One region of the Pantoea sp. nfd-35 genome, then DNA from elsewhere that is predicted to be linked to it. Evidence: riboswitches for the same ligand, from Rfam matches in the RefSeq annotation. Region 1 holds a riboswitch; the other holds the start of a gene.
The links. A riboswitch is a leader RNA that binds a small molecule or an ion and turns the genes downstream of it on or off. The one in region 1 is predicted to bind fluoride.
Positions count from the first base shown of each region.

Region 2: it holds a riboswitch for fluoride, as region 1 does, so the genes downstream of both, crcB (fluoride efflux transporter CrcB) here and P9J57_RS21920 (DHHA2 domain-containing protein) in region 1, are expected to answer to the same signal.

Region 1 covers NZ_CP122405.1:8,337-17,538, reverse strand. Annotated here, with positions in the region: gene eno (phosphopyruvate hydratase) at 1-813, opposite strand, end outside; gene P9J57_RS21925 (universal stress protein) at 829-1,254, opposite strand; gene P9J57_RS21920 (DHHA2 domain-containing protein) at 1,251-2,159, opposite strand; fluoride riboswitch at 2,238-2,307, opposite strand; gene P9J57_RS21915 (uracil-DNA glycosylase family protein) at 2,357-2,956, opposite strand; gene P9J57_RS21910 (TDT family transporter) at 2,953-4,113, opposite strand; gene P9J57_RS21905 (YncE family protein) at 4,265-5,263, opposite strand; partial or broken gene umuC (translesion error-prone DNA polymerase V subunit UmuC) at 5,498-6,553, shown strand; gene P9J57_RS21895 (hypothetical protein) at 6,942-8,015, shown strand; gene P9J57_RS21890 (plasmid partition protein ParG) at 8,188-8,424, opposite strand; gene parA (ParA family partition ATPase) at 8,421-9,047, opposite strand.
Region 2 covers NZ_CP122403.1:262,433-271,634, reverse strand. Annotated here, with positions in the region: gene P9J57_RS01255 (ABC transporter ATP-binding protein) at 1-885, shown strand, start outside; gene P9J57_RS01250 (GNAT family N-acetyltransferase) at 882-2,006, opposite strand; gene P9J57_RS01245 (alpha/beta hydrolase) at 2,188-2,793, shown strand; gene crcB (fluoride efflux transporter CrcB) at 2,823-3,200, opposite strand; fluoride riboswitch at 3,294-3,370, opposite strand; gene P9J57_RS01235 (nucleoside hydrolase) at 3,615-4,532, shown strand; gene P9J57_RS01230 (zinc-binding alcohol dehydrogenase family protein) at 4,566-5,594, opposite strand; gene P9J57_RS01225 (GntR family transcriptional regulator) at 5,732-6,634, shown strand; gene P9J57_RS01220 (MFS transporter) at 6,803-8,152, shown strand; gene P9J57_RS01215 (hypothetical protein) at 8,163-9,202, opposite strand, start outside.

The DNA.
Region 1 (9,202 bases):
CGTCATTTCCGCCGCGCTCAGCGCGCTGCCCTCGGTGCGCAGATGATACTGACCGTCAGCGAAAAACTCACTTGAGGCAGGGTCCATGCAGATGCTGATGTCCTCTCCGGGCCTGTATCCCGCCTTCTCAATCGCCTGTACGATAAACGCCAGCGGGTCACGGTTCGACGACACGGCGGGCGCAAAACCGCCTTCGTCGCCCACTGCCGCTGAGAGTTTTTTGTCCAGCAGGATCTGGCGCAGCGCCTGGTAGACCTCGCTGCCCTGACGCACGGCCTCGCGCAGCGTGGGTGCCCCGTGTGGCGCTATCATGAACTCCTGGAAGTCCGCGCCCTGACCGCGGGCGTGCACGCCGCCGTTGATGATGTTCATGCACGGCACGGGCAGCAGATTCGCCTGCAGGCCCCCCAGGTAGCGCCACAGCGGCTCGTGCGAGGCCTGTGCCGCCAGCCGGGCCACCGCCAGCGATACGCCCAGAATGGCATTGGCACCCAGGCGACTCTTGTTCTCCGTGCCGTCCAGCATCAGCATGATGTTGTCCAGCTGCCGCTGCTCGCGCACGTCCAGGCCGCGCACGGCTTCGCAGATTTCCGTATTAACCGCCCTGACGGCATCCAGCACGCCTTTGCCGCCAAAACGTTGTGCGTCACCGTCGCGGCGCTCTGCGGCCTCGCGCGACCCGGTGCTGGCCCCGGAAGGCACCGAGGCGCGTGCCATCATCCCGTCCGGGGTCCGGGCCTCAACTTCAACGGTGGGGTTGCCGCGAGAGTCAAGAATTTCCCGGGCGGTCACGTTATCCAGTGTAAAGTGCATAGCGTTTCTCCCGGTTTAGTCATTCAGGTGAGTAATAAGCACATCCACCGTGAGGTGGTTGATGTATTCCGCCGAGCGGGACGTCAGCATTCCCATAAAGCGGTTGCGGTGCCCGGCAAGCACGAGGTCCACGCCCAGCTCATTGATGCACTTCTCCACGTCCTCAAAGCGGCGCATGGTCACCAGCTCCCGCGTGTCTACCGCCTCAGGCACGGAGGCCGCCAGCTCGCTCATAAACGCTTTGGCTTTCAGCACCTCTTCCGACACGACGTCGTCCATCAGGCTGTCGGACACGTAGTTCATTTCCCGGTAGTCGTCGCTGATGTGGGCCAGGGTGATTTTCATGCCGAGCGGCTGCGCCAGCGCGACCGCCCGTTTCAGCAGGAGGGTGCCGTCGTCTTTGTCGTTCACAAGTATCAGTGCGTGGGTGTAGCAGGTCATAATGAACTCCCGTTCTGGTTAAGGCGGGACTCAAGCCACGGCAGAAGCTGTTTTTTGCGGCTGAGCATGCCCGGTACGGAGCAGGAGGCCGCGTTAACGCTCTCCCGCCCGGCGAAGTAAAGCGTTGAAAACCCGGCGCGAATGTCGGTCAACATCAGCACCGTCAGCCCGGCACCCGACTGGTCCGCCAGATACGCCAGGGCAGCGAGCAGGTCGTCCATCACGGGGGCAACCTGTGTCGGTGAGCTGACCTCAATCTGGGCAATGCGCACGTCGGTGCCGGCAATGACGAAGGCCTTGAGGTCCCTGCCCAGCAGCTGCTGGGCGCTGAGGCCGCTGACGTCCGTTTTGGCGGTGAGGAGGTCACGGGCGAAGGCTCTGCGGTTTACGCCGGACAGCACGCCCAGTTCGGTCGCCGAACGGATATCGTCTTCGGTGGTGGTCGGCGAGCGAAGATTCACGGTGTCACTCAGGAGTGCGCCCAGCAGAAGCACGGCGAGCGTCGGGGGCTGCGTGCGGCGCGCTTCAGCGTCCATCAGCAGCCAGAGCAGCGTGGCGCTGCTGCCAACCGGGCGGATATGCACCTCCGGCGGCAGTTGCGTTATCAGCCCGCCCAGCCGGTGGTGGTCAGTGATGCCCACGACGTTGCTCCGGAGCAGGTCGTCAGGCCCCTGCGCCGGCTCGGTGAAATCGACCAGCCACACCCGTTCATCCTGCAGCGGAATAGCGAGCAGCGGCGGCAGCGTAAGACCGGCGGTGTCAAAGATAAAGCGGGTTTCCCGGTTAGCCTCGCCGAGACGCCATGCGCGGGCGTCCATGCCGCGCCCGGTCAGCCAGTGAGCGGTGACGACCGCCGTGCAGATGGCGTCGCTGTCAGGATTGATGTGGCCAAAAACGTGTATCAAGGGTCTCTCCCCGTAAAGGGAAGTACGCAGGCCGGGAGGAAAGTAAGGACGGCCTGACGCACCTCCTGAAAATCAAGAGTCACATCAGGCGTCATCAGCTCCGGAACGGAGCGGTTGGGAAAGGTGGAACGCCATCACCCTGTACTCTGAGTATAGAGCCAGACGGAAAGCCTGTCAGTATTATTCTGCTGGCACCCTCAGCCCGCCAGCGCAGCGCGTGCTTCGCGGAGCACCCGGCGGATGTTTTCCGGCACCGCCGGGCTTGTGCAAAGTGAAAGCGGACTGGGGTGAGGCATCTTCAGCACCGTGACGCCGGGGCACTGATGACTGACCGTCCCGCGGGCCTGAGCCGCTACGGCACCGGCCAGCACCACCACGCGCAGCGCGGGCAGATACGCCAGCACGTCCTCAAGCCAGGCGCAGCCGCTGCGGATGTCCGCCGCTGAGGGCCGTTTCTGCGGCCCGTCGCTGACCCAGGGCACCGTATTCCACAGCACGCTGTCCCGGCGCGCAATACCGGCTTCCGCCAGAAACCGCCCCAGGTTCTGCTGGGCCGGCCCCGGGTTATCCCGCGACACAAACCGGGGTGACGGGCTGCTGCGCGCCGGCGACTGCAGCAGGACGAGCAGTCCGGCCCCGGTCCCGCCGTCGGCCGGATCAAACCACGGCAGCTCCACGCCGTGCTGACGCAGCCCGCTGACCCAGCGATTCAGCGCGGCCACGTGCGGCGCGGTGACTGCCGCGAGGCGTTCCTCGCGTAAAAACGGGTCCAGCAGCGACGTGCAGGTTTCACTCACGGCTTCCGGTCCAGGCCTGCCAGACAGGGGGAAACAAACAGTTTCCCGCTCCATGCCCCGCGCACCGTCTTCACCGCGACCAGCAGCCACATGGCGGCCAGCATGACGACAAGAAGCGCACCGAAGCCTTTAAAGAACGCCAGGTCAACGAGGGTGGACAGCTTCAGCGTGGCGACCGTGTACACGCCCAGCGGGAAGGTAAAGCCCCACCATCCCAGATTGAACGGAATGCCTTCACGGAAGTATCGCACGGTTATCAGCGTGGCCAGCAGCATCCACCACAGGCCGCAGCCCCAGAAGAGAATGCCGGCAACGAACCCCACGCCCTGCGCGATATGACCGATTTCCGGCATGCCCGCCGCGGCAAACACCCCGGGCGCATCTCCGCCGATGACCAGCATCCCCAGCGAGCCGGTACCAATCGGCCCCAGTGCCAGCCAGCTTGAGGCCGCCATGCTTTCGTGTGGTAGCTTGTGCAGCGCCATACGCAGCAGCAGGATGGCGAGGATGCTCAGCGCCACCGGCACCGAGTACGCCCACAGCACGTAGCTGGTAATAATGATGCCGAGCTGCGCGTGGGGGTCGGCAATGTGCGGTGCCAGCAGGCCGCCACTGACTGCCGCAACCTCGGCGGCCACGACCGGCAGTAACCAGACGGCGGTCATCTGGTCAATGCTGTGCTGCTGCCGGGTAAACATCATGTAGGGAATACACACGCCACACAGCAGCGACATCGCCACGTCCAGCCACCACAGGGCGTGCGCTACGGGAATGACGTCAGCCCCCCACCGGGGGAGGCCAAACGCCAGCAGCCCGTTGATGATGGTGGCCATGCCCATCGGGATGGTGCCGAAGAACATGGACACCGTTGAATGGCCAAAGATGCGCTTTGCCTCACCGAAGTACATCACCCAGCGGGCCAGATACATCACGGCAAAGACGCTGAACAGGAAGATGTTAAACATCCAGAGTCCCTCGGCGACGAGGCGTAATCCCGGAACCGGCCAGGGGAACTGCGCCAGAGACAGAGACAGGATACCGGTCCCCATGGTCGCGGCGAACCAGTTAGGCGTGAACTGACGTATGGCCTCTTTCGGGCTGCTCAGCGCGCTCAGCGGGCGCGCTCCGTTATGCAGGGTAAATATTTTATCGTTCATGCCGTAATCTCCTGAGTAGACAGAAAGAGTATAGGCACGTCGGGTTAAATCTTTAAAACAGGTTATTCAGTTAAAATAAACCAGTAAAAGTGGTTAGACTCTCCCACTCCGGGAAGGACCGTCACACCGCCGGAGTGAGGGAAGGACTGAATCAGGCCTGCGGCGGGCTTTTAATCGTGGCCGTGACGCGGTTCTGTTTCAGGTCAACGACCGCAATGCTGAGGTCTTTATTCAGCACCCACGCGCGGGCACCGTCTTTGCTGAAAACGATGGCCTGACGGGGCGCATCCAGTCCGGTAACGGTGGAGACCACCTTACCGGCGGCGGTATCAATAACGGAGAGGCTGTTGTCGCCCAGGTTGCCGCTGTAAACATAGCGGTTATCCGGCGTCAGGGCGGCACCGTAAGGATCCTGCCCCACGGGAATGGTTGCCGTAATGGCGAGCTTCTGCGTGTCAACCACGGCGATGGTGTTGCTGCCGCTGTTAGCCGCGTACAGTGTGCGGCCGTCGGCGCTGACTGAAATGGCGCGCAGCTTGCTGAAGCCTGTTATCTCGCCGCGAATCTCGCCCGTTACGGCGTCAACCAGGGTAATTTTATCGCCCTTAAAGTTAGTGACGTAGACGGTTTTGCCGTCCGGGCTGATTTTTATGCCCTGACGGGGCTGGGCAAAACCCGTCACGACCGCAACGGGCCGGTTGTGCGTCAGGTCATACACCGAGAGCGTGCTGGCGGCCTCGTTATTCACATACAGGCGCTGACCGTCACGGCTGATAGCTGTGCCGAATGCCCCGGGCCCCAGCGGCAGCGAGGTCTCCACATCAAGCGTCCCGGTGCTGATTTTTCTGACCACGCCGAGGCTGCTGTCTGAAAGATATACGGCCTTCCCGTCGGGGGAGAAAAGCGCATTGCGGGGCGTGACGTATCCCTTCAGCACCTTTCTGACTTTCCCGGCAGCCAGGTCGTAGACCACCACCTCAGAGCGCTCACTGTAGGACGCCACCGCCGTTTTCTCATCGGGACTGACAGCAAGGGAATTGTTGTGGATATCGCCGTCAAACGTCCAGCGTTCCTCTGCGGCACCGGCGAGGGTGCTGATAAGAAGAAACGCCACCGCGGTCAGTCCCGGGATCCTGTATTTTTTTATCATCATTTTTCCTGCATTGGGGTGGGTAAGGGATAAGACTCATTGCCCGATTGAGGGCTTCAGAGTAAGTGTGGCAGATTAAATCCTGGCGGGGAAATCGATTTTCCGACTATGTCTTACCACCCTCAACCTTCCCCCCTGTCAGTAAGCATACTGAGGTAGTTCAAGGCTGAATAATTCCTGTTCAGAAAATAAACTTCAGAGGAATGGTAACTGATTTTTTTTGTTTAAATTGCATTCCACATAAATCACAGCCTCAGCCAGCGCGTCATGTCTGCTCTGGAAGATATGACGCCCAAAGTCGAACAGTATTCCATTGATGAAATGTTTCTCGATTTGACAGGCATTGATAGCTGTGAGGACTTCGAGCACTTCGGCCACCGGCTGCGTGCCCACGTTCTGGCCAGAACCGGGCTGACGATTGGCGCAGGCATCGGCCCGACCAAAACGCTGGCCAAATCAGCCCAGTGGGCCTCGAAAGAGTGGCCCCAGTTTAAGGGCGTGCTGGCGCTGACGCCCGGAAACCCGAAGCGGACCGAGGCGCTGCTGATGCGCCAGCCCGTCGAGGAAATCTGGGGGGTTGGCAGGCGTATCGGCAAGAAACTGAACCTGCTCGGCATCACTAACGCGCTCGAGCTGGCGCGTACGCACCCCGCTTTCATCCGGAAGAACTTTTCGGTAGTGCTGGAAAGAACGGTGCGCGAGCTGAACGGCGAGGCCTGCATTCCGCTCGAGGAGATGCCGCCGGCAAAGCAGCAGATTGTCTGCAGCCGCAGTTTTGGATCCCGCATCACCACAAAAGTGGCCATGCAGCAGGCACTCTGCCAGTACGCCACGCGCGCCGCTGAAAAGCTGCGGGGCGAACGACAGTACTGCAGGCACATCAGCGTGTTTGTCCGGACCTCACCGCACGCCGTCGGCGAGACGTTTTATGGCAATACGGCCGGTGAAAAACTCACCCTGCCCACGCAGGATACGCGCGATATCATCGGCGTGGCCATGCGCGCGCTGGACCGCATCTGGGAGGATGGCCACCGGTACATGAAGGCCGGCGTCATGCTCGATGACTTTACCCCTCACGGCGTCAGTCAGCTTAATCTGTTTGACGACAACCGGCCGCGGGCAAACAGCGCGCAGCTGATGAAGGTGCTGGACGGCATTAACCAGTCAGGTCTGGGACGGGTGTGGTTTGCGGGTCAGGGCATCGATACGGAATGGCGGATGAAACGGGAAATGTTGTCTCCGGCTTGGACCACGCGATGGAGCGACATTCCCTCAGCTAAAGTCAAATAAACGCGATCTGTGTCGATTAAAATTACATTCCGAAGAATGTTAAATCAGTTCGCCCCCTCTTATTTATTTATGCCTCTCTTTGTGCACCTGAAAACCACAGATGAGAGCGCGCCAAAACAAAAGAAATATTTATAAGACACCATTGACAACGCTTAACAAAAGGTGAATATTCATTTGCAATAAATCCCAATAAATATTGTTAAAAAAACAACTTACTGTTTTTGTTAGATTTTAATTAAAGCGTTATTTTTAAAAGTTTAATTTATTTAAACTTTTAATTTTAAATTGCTTTTATAAATTAATGAAACACCCCTCTTTTTAATAAACTGTCGGCTGAATTTTCGTGTCTGCCGATTTCAATATCCTCTAACTTCATACAGGAAAGACTATGAGCATGGGCAGCACGGATTTATTCAACTACTTAGCATTCATGGGTACATGGGAGTCAGAGTCTGACGCCAACATCGATCCTCTTATCAGAGAACAATCCCTCTTTATCAGCCTTGGTGATTTTAATTCTGACTCGGTAGTCGATAAGGAGTTTGACTCACTGGTAGAGCTGGCATGTCAGGTAAGAGATCTCACTATCGCAGCTGACGCCTTGCAGATAAGTGCTGACGCAGCTGCTGTGGCTTCAATCTGGACATTCGGTTTCGGTATGGCGGCGTTTGCTGCTTTAGAAGCTGCTGAACTGATTGACCGCGGGGTCATTTCGAGTAAATCGGGGGACTTAAACGCCAAACTGCAGACTGTTGATACTGACATTGCATCCCAGATCACTCCGGCCGTCAGCGACTATATTTCTGCATACAAGGCGAACAACTCCCTCATCGTCTCTAAAGCCTATAAAGGCTTTAATACACAGGAATGCCGTTCGCTGTTAATGCAGTTTATGGCAGAAGTGCAGAAGAAAAGCGGTAAGCTGGATGCGGCCACATTCAGGCAGTATGCTGCATCAGCAAGACAGGCTTTTAACAGCCAGGAAATCAGCGCTGTTTACGATGCCCTCGACAAGCTCAACTTCAGTAGCAAAACAGATGCGGACATCCAGGAGTGCATGAAGTCACTGGCTGCATTCACATCCTCTGAACCTCTTGCCGTGACACTGGTACAGAATTTCTCTATCGCAATGATGATATACAACCTCAACGTCGCTAATAATGTCATTCAGCAGGCGGCCAGGGATGCCGGCATTCCGGTTGAAGAAGTTGAAGTTACGACGTTCGAGGCCATGAGTGCCGTAGGTAAATTTATCACTGTGGTTGCCGTCGTCATGTCCGTCGTGGACATTGTCTTCCAGGTTCTGAACATTGTTGACGTCGTTAAACAGTGTGACTCAATGTGCGACAAACTTAACGGTGATATCCGAGCCAACTACAAAGCCTACTTCAACGGGATCAAAGCTGCCTCTCAACAGTATGCAGCGGCGATTTCTGGAGCTACGCCTGCTCAGGCGGCTTAACATAATGACAAAGGCCGGCTGCCGGCCTTTGTGTCAACCTGCGCACCAGGTCAGTACTGTGCATACCGCCAACCGTAACAGCCACAACATCTTAAACGACTTTCTTTAAAATCTTATAATCGCATAAACACATTTACAGAAAATCGTATTTACGGTTTTACTCTGGCTGTGGTTATTCTGGCTGATATTTTTCGCGCAGCAGTTCCCTGACTTCATCGGCGATTTTCGTTCCGCGGTTTGCACAGGCTGATTTTATCGCCTTGTGAAGACTCTCTGTGACATCGATTGTGAGACGCTTCATTTTTTCCTGTTCAGCATCCTGGGCAGGCACTTCCCTGCTTTCGACCCATGCATCTGCGGCAGGCGCTCTTTCTGCACGACGTGCGAAATTGACTTTTTTACCGGTCATACATCCATCTCCAGAATTTCTTTAACAACGGCCTTTATCTCAGCTGAAGCAGCTGACTCGCCCAGCTCATGAACGGCTTTCCCCTGCCCCGCAGCTTCAGCAAAGACAACACGCTGGCAGACGGTGCTGTTCAGCACCTGAGTCTCGTAGGTGGCGAGGGCATCAACCACATCCCGCCCAATCGCCGTATTTGTAATTTTACGATTAACCACAAATACAGATTTCAGTTTTTCTTTATAGATTTTAGCTTCCCGAATGAGGTTTACCACTTCTTCAGCAGCCCAGACGTCATAAGGACTTGGCTGCACGGGGATGAGAACGAGATCTGCAGCCATGATTGCTGAACGGGCCAGGTCTGTTACCCGGGGAGGACCGTCGATGATGATGTGGTCGTAATCAGCGGTGAACTTGCCGATATCTTTATGCAGCGTGGCACGGGGAAGGCCCAGCACCGCAAAGTGTGATTCCTCTTCTCTTGCGGCCGCCCAGTCAAGGGAACTCCCCTGAGGGTCGGCGTCAAGCAGCAGCACACGGGCGCCTTCGGCAGCAAGCTGGCCGGCAATATTGACGCTGAGGGTCGTTTTACCCACACCACCTTTCTGATTCAGGACAGAAATAATCATATCTGACTCCGTTCGGGTTACAGTTAAACTTAAAATCGCAAATACGATTTTAAAGAAATCATGCCGTAAAATCGCAAAGATGTAAAGTCGCAAAAACGCATAATCGTAATTCATTAAAATCGCATTTTCGCATAACTGTAAAATCGTACTTGTGG
Region 2 (9,202 bases), on a different replicon from region 1:
GGCTGGGTGATGTGGGTGGTAAACGGGATTTTTGAAAACATCGGTATGGTGCAGGACGGACTGAATACCATTTCACAACCGCTTAGCGTGCAGGATTCCTCAAAGGCAACACAGCTAAAGGTGACGCAGGGCGAGATTCGTTTCGACGCTATCCGTTTTGACTATGGCGGCGGCCGTCAGGTCATTGATGGCCTGAACCTGACCATCAAACCCGGTGAAAAAATTGGCCTGATTGGGCCTTCCGGTGCGGGTAAATCCACCCTGGTGAACCTGCTGCTGCGCCTGTACGACCTCAACGGCGGTCGTATCCTGATTGACGGTCAAAATATTGCTGAAGTGACGCAGGAGAGCCTGCGCAGCCAAATCGGGATGATCACCCAGGATACCTCGCTGCTGCATCGCTCTATTCGCGAAAACCTGTTGTACGGGCGGCCAGATGCCAGCGAAGAAGAACTCCAGTTAGCCATTCATCGCGCCCGCGCCGATGAGTTTATCCCGTTGCTGTCGGATTCTCAGGGCCGGTTTGGCCTGGATGCACATGTGGGTGAACGCGGCGTGAAACTGTCAGGCGGGCAGCGCCAGCGCGTAGCTATCGCCCGTGTCCTGTTGAAAGATGCGCCGATCCTGATTATGGATGAAGCGACGTCCGCGCTCGATTCCGAAGTGGAAGCCGCGATTCAGGAAAGCCTGGAATCCCTGATGCAGGGCAAAACGGTGATTGCCATCGCCCACCGCCTGTCCACCATTGCCAAAATGGATCGTCTGGTGGTGCTGGAAAAAGGCCAGATTGTGGAAATCGGTAGTCACTCTGAGCTACTGGCTCAAAATGGCCTGTATGCCCGTCTGTGGCAGCATCAGACGGGAGGATTTGTTGGCGCAGATTAATCGCCGCGTCGATATGGCAGGGCGTCACGGGCTTCTTCGGCCCAGAGATGGACGCCTTGCCGCTCCTGCTGCAGAAAGTCATCCACGGCCGCGCGCAGGCCGGGATGGCACAAATAGTGCCAGGAGTGGGTCATCTGGGGTTCAAAACCACGTACCAGTTTGTGCTCGCCCTGCGCGCCCGCATCAAAGCGTTGCAGCCTTTCCGCAATGGCGAAATCCATCCCCTGATAAAAACAGGTTTCGAAGTGAAGCCGGTCAAATTCCGCCAGGCAGCCCCAGTAGCGGCCATACAGGCTTTGGCCGTCCTTGAGGTAAAAGGCCATCGCCGCCGGTTGTTGCTGCAGACGGGCAATGACCACGCGAATATTGTCCGGCAGCCTCTCAGCCAGCAGGCTGAAGAAGGCGCGGGTCAGATAGGGCCGCTGGCCGCGCACTGCATAAGTATTGGCGTAGCAGGTATAGACAAAGTCCCACTGATCCTCGCGCAGTTGATCGCCGCGATACCAGTCAAATTCAAAACCGCTCTGCACCACCTGCTCGCGCTCTTTTCGCAGCTGTTTACGTTTACGCGACATCAGCGTATCCAGGAAATCCTGAAAGTCGCGATAGCCTCGATTGTGCCAGTGATACTGGCAGCCCAGGCGTGACAGCCAGTCAGGTTGCGCCGCCAGCAAGGCGTTCGCTTGCGGGTCGGTGAAGTTGATATGCGCACCACTCAGCCCCTGTTCAGCCAGCGCGTCCGGGAGAGCAGCAAGCAGTCGGGCGGCGGCATCCGCTGCGCCGAGTACGCGTGCCCCTGTGACCGGGCTGAAAGGAATCGCGCCCAGCCATTTCGGATAGTACGGAATCCCGGCGCGCTGACAGGCATCTGCCCAGGCGTGATCGAAAACGTATTCACCCTGAGAATGAAACTTTTGATAACCGGGAAGCGCGGCGCGAAGCACACCGGCCTCACGCCAGAGAAGGTGATCGGGCTGCCAGCCCCTTTCCGGCCGGACGCTGCCACTTTCTTCCAGGCTCAGCAAAAACGCGTGGCGTAAAAAAGGCTGTTGATCGGGTAACAGCGCATCCCATTCAGCGGCAGAGATATCTGAAAGCGAACTCAGGTGGAACAACGACATGCATAACTCCAGACAGCAACCGATGACACGTCAGTCAAGCAGGTTTTAGGGTTCAGGGAAAGCAGAACGGCACGGAATGCCTCATGCCAACGCGCGACCTGAAGCGTCGTTAGGTTTTGACGTTAATCCCGCCAGCTGTTCAAATGCCTGCAGAATCTGACAAAACAGCGAAGGAACGGACATGGCAAAAGCATTGGTGATCTTCCTACACGGCGTGGGCAGTAACGGCGACGATCTGGCCCCCATTGGCGACGACTGGGCAACCCTGCTCCCGGATGTGGCCTTTGCCTCACCGGATGCGCCTTACGTCTTTGAGCATGGCGCGGGCTATCAGTGGTTTAGCCTGGCCGGGATTACGCCGGAAAATCGCCCGGGTCGGGTGCGTGAAGCCCGCGAGGCCTTTGACCGCGTTATTCGTCATCTGATGGCGCAGCACGGAATGGCAGATCGCTGGGAAAACGTCATTCTGGTGGGCTTTTCGCAGGGCTCAATTATGGCGCTGGATCTGCTGGCTTCCGGGCGTTATCCGCTCGCGGGCGTGGTGGCGTTTTCCGGACGCCTGGCCTTTGACGGCCCGCTGACGCCAGCACCTCACACGCCAGCCCTGATAATTCATGGTCGTGCTGATACGGTCATACCGGCCAGTGAAAGCGAGTCGGCGGCCACTCGCCTGAAGGCGGCTGGCGTCCTGGTCGAAGCGGTATTTGAGCCGCAGACCGGTCACACGATTTCGGGTCAGGGCGCGATGCACGCCGCCGGGTTTATTGCTCAGTGCTTGCAGGACTAAACCGCAGACATGCCGGTTTGGCCCTCAGGCTAGCCCAACAGGTTAATGAGCGCGAAACCGGCAAAACTCATCAGTAACGAGCCAATGACATGCACCAGCGCACTGCTCATCGCCCACAGGTATTTGCCGGTCTGCAATAAGGTCATTAACTCTGCTGTAAACGTGGAAAACGTGGTAAGCCCGCCGCATAAGCCCGTAATGATGAGTAACCGCCAGGCGGGATCGAGTGAGGGATTTTTGATAAACCAGGCCATTGCACCGCCAATCACGAATCCGCCAATCAAATTCACCAGCAAAGTCCCCGGTGGCAGATTGGGGAAAAACGCATTAAAACGCATACCGAACCACCAACGCAGTACACAGCCCACACTGCCGCCCAAAATCACAGCCAATAGCGGTTTTAACATCACAGACTCCATTTCAGGATTTGCGCAGAAGAGGGTGGAGGGCCAGAAAAAATGCATGCACCTGACACTCCAGCTCCCGCGAAAGGATTAAGGATAATGTCAGGCGTCATCAGCCGCAGGTTACGCCTGCAGGCGGTTGGGAAAGGTGGAACGCCATCACCTTATGCGCGCCATAATACGACGCCTTTTTCTGACTGGCAACCACAGTTGAGCGGGGAAATCAGCAATGCCAACCGACGCCGTCTGGACAGATGCCCCCGCTCAGGCTGCCGCAAAGCAGACGGTTTTGGGCCACACAATTCAGGTTTCCTCTTGAGCCGTTTTCCGCTTAAATGGTGACCTGCCAGCGGCCTTAAAGGGCCGTTTAATGCCCTTCACGCATAGCGAAGGGATGAGCCTGTTCTGGAGCGGCCTGTGCGAACTGTCATTTTAGATACTGATATCGGCGTAGACGATGCCTTTGCTCTGGCTTATGCCGCCCGCACCCAACATTTGCTGGGCATTACTACGGTGTTTGGCAACGTTGCCGTGGGACAGGCCGTGAAAAACGCCCGGCTGTTTTGCCACAAAATGGCGATTGAGGTGCCGGTATACCGGGGCTGTTCACGTCCATTAGCCCAGGCGCCGAGCGCGCCTGCCCGACTGCATGGCGAAGATGGTTTAGGGGACGCGTTTGATAATCCCTTCAGCGATGAGGCACCCGGTGCCGTTCAGTTTATTATCGACAGCGTGCGGGCCCGTCCGGGTGAAATCACGCTTGTCGCGATAGGTCCGCTGACCAATATCGCCAGCGCAATCAATCAGGCGCCGGATATTATTCCGCTGGTGAAAGAGCTGGTCATAATGGGCGGCGCATTTGGCACGGATGGGCACAGCGGGAATGTCACGCCCTTCAGCGAATTTAATATCTGGAAAGATCCTCACGCCGCCGATCAGGTTCTCTCTTCCACCTTGCCGATCGTGGTGATCCCGCTCGATGTCACGCATAACGTCTTGATCCACAGCGATGAGGTCGATCGACTTCATCAACCCGTCCTGCATGCGATCTGCCGCCCCTATCTGGCATACAGCCTTGAGAAGGAAGGCTTTTCTGGTATGGCGCTGCATGACACGCTGACGATATCCTGGCTGTGTTTGCCTGACGCGTTCACGCTGGTGGAAAGCCCGCTTCGTGTCATTACGGAAGGCATTGCCTGCGGCCAGACGGTGCGTCAGTTGAGTGCCCTGGCGTCCCGGCATGATCCCTTCCGCAATCTGCCTCGACAGCGCATCGCACTGGGGGTTGATGCGGAGGCCGTGCGGAAACACTTTTTTCAGTTGCTCAGCCGATAAGCCTGGCGGCGAGACGGCTCCTGTCATCCACCGTTAGCGATCAAAATCGATAACGCCTTTAATCAACTCACGATTGTTGATAACCGCTTCCTCAAAGTGCTCTGCCAGCGTAGAGAAGGCGAAATGGCGGTTCAGCATCATTTCTGCTCGCAGTTTCCCGGCGGCCATGAGTTCACGCACCCGGTCAAAATCTTCGCGCGTAGCGTTCCGGCTGCCCATCAACGTACTCTCTTTTTTGTGGAATTCACTGTCGGGGATGACCAGGTCGCCTTTGTGCAGGCCTACATAAACCACCGTACCGCCATGCCGAATCAGGTTAACCGCCGCGTTCATGGCCGCCGGGTTGCCCGTGGCATCGATCAGGGTTAACGCCAGCTGACCGTTAAATCCAGCGCGCAGCTTGGCGATGAAATCGGCGTCAGCCGGGTTAAGCGCGGGAAGACCCAGCTGTTGACTGACGTGCTGGCGGCGGTATTCACTGGTGTCCGCCACGATGACCTGCGCGCCATTGGCCGCCGCGATGGCCGCCGCCCCCAGCCCAATAGGGCCAGCGCCCACCACCAGCACGGCATCGCCCTGTGCCACTGCCGCACGCCTTACCGCATGGGCGCTAATCGCAAAGGGTTCAATCAGCGCCGCCGCCTCAGGTGCCAGCGCGTCCACGGCCAACAGGTTTGACGCAGGCACGCTCAGATAGTCACAAAAGCCGCCATCCTGATGTACGCCAATAACTGAGATATGTTCACAACAGTTGGTTTTACCGCTTTGGCAGGCATCGCACTGATAACAGGAGAGATAGGGGATCAGCGCCACGCGCTGGCCAACGGCAAACCCCTCCACGGCGCTGCCTATTTCAACAATGTCTGCGCAGAGTTCATGCCCGAGTACCCGTGGATAGCTAAAAAAAGGTTGGTTTCCCGCCCAGGCATGGATATCCGTGCCGCAGATGCCCGCGCTGACAATTTTAATCAGCACCTCCCCTGGCGCGGGTTGAGGCGTTGCGCGCGTGGTCCAGACCATATTGCGTGGTTCGGCGATGACTAATGCTTTCATTGTTGTCATGGTAAGACTCCCGTTATCGTTAGCGCAGTTATGGCTAATCTTGCCGTGACAAGGCATTTCCTTTGCGCGTTCTGTGAAGCGTGACGGTTTTTTTGGGCCTTCAATGGTTTTTAATGCATAAAAAACCGGAGCCGCTCATGAGCCGTAGTCAGAATTTACGTCATAACGTGATCAACCATATGCTGGAAAGCATTGCCCAGGGTCATATTCAGTCGCCCCTGCCGCCACAGGCCGCCCTGGCTGAAATGTTTAATATCAGCCGCACTACGGTGCGGCATGCTCTGCGTTATCTGCACCAACGCGGCGTGCTGGAGAACGTAAAAGAGAGCTGGGTCATCGTGCGCGAGCCTGAAGAGCAAGACAGCCTCAGCGCCGTCACGCCAGCCATTGAGCTGCAGGCCAGCCAGGTGGAAAAACGCTTTTTTGATATGATTAATCAGCGACTGCTGCAGCCCGGTGACACGTTCAGCGAACTGCAACTGGCAAAACAGGCCAACGTCAGCCCGGTAGCGGTACGGGAATTCCTGCTGCATTTTATGCGTTATAACCTGCTGGAACCGGTTAAACGCGGCCACTGGCAGATGAAAAAGTTTTCACAGGAGTACGCCGAAAAGTTATTTGAGCTGCGCGAGATGCTGGAAACTCATGCGCTTACCCGCTTTCTAAATTTGCCCAGAGAGGATGAACGCTGGATCCAGGCCAGAGATCTACTGGATCGCCACCGATCGATGCGCGAAACGATCGCCAGCAACTATCGCCATTTTGCTGCCCTCGATAAAGAGCTGCACTGGCTGATCCTGTCTGCCGCCAACAACCCCTTTTTTAATCAGTCGCTGGAGATTATTTCAGTGATTTTTCATTCGCATTATCAGTGGGATGAAAGCGATCTTAAGCAGCGCAATATCGTCGCGCTGGAAGAGCATATGGCGATTCTGTCCGCCCTGATTGGCCGCCGGGATGTGGATGCGCTGTGCGCATTGCATAACCACCTGGCTACCGCCAAGCGCTCTATGGTACGGAGCATTAATCAGTACAATTAAAACCCGATTAAAAACCACAAAGCATTAGCTCCCGCACGATTTTGAAACAACTTTACAACATATCCTGTTCATTCCCCCTACTCTCAGCGCAACGCCCCGACGGCCTTGTACCGCCGGGCGACCGTAATACTCACAATAATGATGAATCGCCTGCCCGGGGAGATTGCCATGGAACACAGATCGGTTGTTGATCACGCGAACCCGTCCGACACTTCGCCCGATGAGGCGTTTGTGCCGTGGCGCAGTGATATCGTGCGCTCGCCGCGCATTCGTAAAGTCCAGATTACCGCCATGCTGCTGCTGCTGTTTGCTGCCGTCATTAACTACCTGGATCGCAGTTCGCTGTCTGTGGCCAACATGACCATTCGTGATGAAATGGGGCTGAGCGCCACCGAGATCGGCGTGCTGTTGTCTGCGTTTTCGCTGGCCTATGGGCTGGCGCAGTTGCCCGCCGGTGCGCTGCTGGACCGTAAAGGACCGCGCATTATGCTGGGCCTGGGAATGTTTATCTGGTCCCTGTTCCAGGCCGCGTCCGGACTGGTGCATAACTTTACGCAGTTTGTCCTGGTGCGTATTGGGCTCGGCATTGGTGAAGCCCCCATGAATCCGTGCGGGGTCAAGGTCATCAACGACTGGTTTAACATTAAAGATCGCGGTATGCCGATGGGGATGTTTAACGCCGCCTCGATGATTGGCTTATCCATCGCGCCGCCCATCCTGGCGGCCATGATGCTGGTTCTGGGCTGGCGCGGCATGTTTGTCACCATCGGGATTCTGGGTGTGTTTCTTGCCATCGGCTGGTACCTGGTTTACCGCGATCGCGATAACAAACAGCTAAGCGCTGAAGAGATCCACTACCTGCAGGCAGGCAGCGTGGCATCGCGTAAAGAGCCGATCAGCTTTCAAGAATGGCGTGGGCTGTTTAAACAACGCACCATGTGGGGCATGATGATTGGCTTCAGCGGCATCAACTATACCGCCTGGCTGTATATCGCCTGGCTGCCGGGCTATCTGCAATCCACCTATCATCTCGACCTGAAAAGCACGGGATTACTGGCGGCCATTCCCTTCCTGTTCGGTGCCGCAGGCATGCTGTTAAATGGCTATGTGGTTGATGCGCTGGTCAGGCGCGGCTGGGATGCGGTAAAAACCCGTAAAGTCTGCATTGTCAGCGGTATGATTCTGTCTGCCGGGTTTACCGCTATCGTGACGCGCGCGACCGACACCACCAGCGCCGTGACGCTGATTGGGATGGCGCTGTTTTGCATCCACTTTGCCGGTACTTCCTGTTGGGGTTTGATTCATGCCAACGTCACCGCGCGTATGACGGCGTCCGTGGGCAGCATTCAAAACTTCGCCAGCTTTATCTTTGCCTCGTTTGCGCCGGTCGTGACCGGATGGGTGCTGGATACCACCAAATCATTCAGCCTGGCGCTGATGATTTGCGCCTGCGTCACCCTGGTTGGCGCCCTGGCGTACCTGCTGCTGGTGCGCAAACCCATCACGGACGGCGCCTGATATCCCCGATTCAGGTCAGCGGGTGGAGGGTCACGCCATGGCGCGCACCATAACGCTGAATGCCCGCAATCGCTTTATCAATACTGAGCGGCGGCGGCGCAGGCAGTAGCGGGGCGCGCTCCCGGAGCGCCGAATCGAACCGGGAAAAGGTGGCAAAATCGTGGGGGAAGCGCGTTTCATCTACCCCGACTAATGCGCCCTCTTCCCTGGCGAAGGCCAACAGCTGTTTCCAGCGATCGACGTCCGCCAGGCCAATGCTGTCGGTGCCGTGCGAATACAGCATCATATCGATATGGTTGAAAGGCGGCTGCTTTTCAAGAAAGCGCTGTAGCGCATCAGCCGACGGCACGGATGGAAACATCAGCCAGAACGGAATTGCGTGCTGCTGCATGCTGCACCAGGGATCCATAAGTAAAAAGCTGTCTACCGTCAGCCGGGCAGGCAATATGCCCGCCGCCAGATACCAGTCGCGATAAATTTCAGCGACCACGAAACTCAGCGCTTCGGGATGGTCGTAGCGAATCTCCATCAGCCGCCAGCGCTGGGCTTCTGCCAGCTTTTTCAGTGGCGAAATCAGGTAGCCATCCAGCCCCCATTCGGCTTCAGGGACGTGGTCGGTGATAGCAGGCGGTTCCCAACGCGCCCGATCCACGCCTGCCCGCGCCAGATATTCCGCCACTCTCGGCCCGCCCTGCAAATACTCCTTTTCGGTTGCGCCGCCGGGGGCGCCAAACTGAAAGAAAGAGCGGTCACTGGTGCGCGTTACCGGCCACTGTCGCGTACAGTGATTAATGAACAGTGTTGATCCCGCCGGTAATCCTCCCAGCAGAAACTCATTGAAGGCCAGCGGCATGTCGCGCAGCTTCAGGCGGAAATAGTGCATTTTTTCCAGCAGGAGGCGATCCTGACTCGGATCCTGCATGTGGTGCACGGCAAGCTTAGGCCAGGTCGCCAGCAACGCTGCTGCCACGGCCTTGCCGTTTTCAAATTCGGACTGGGCGTCATCCGGATCGCTCTGCTGTACCCGCACCGGGCACAAAAACGTTTGCG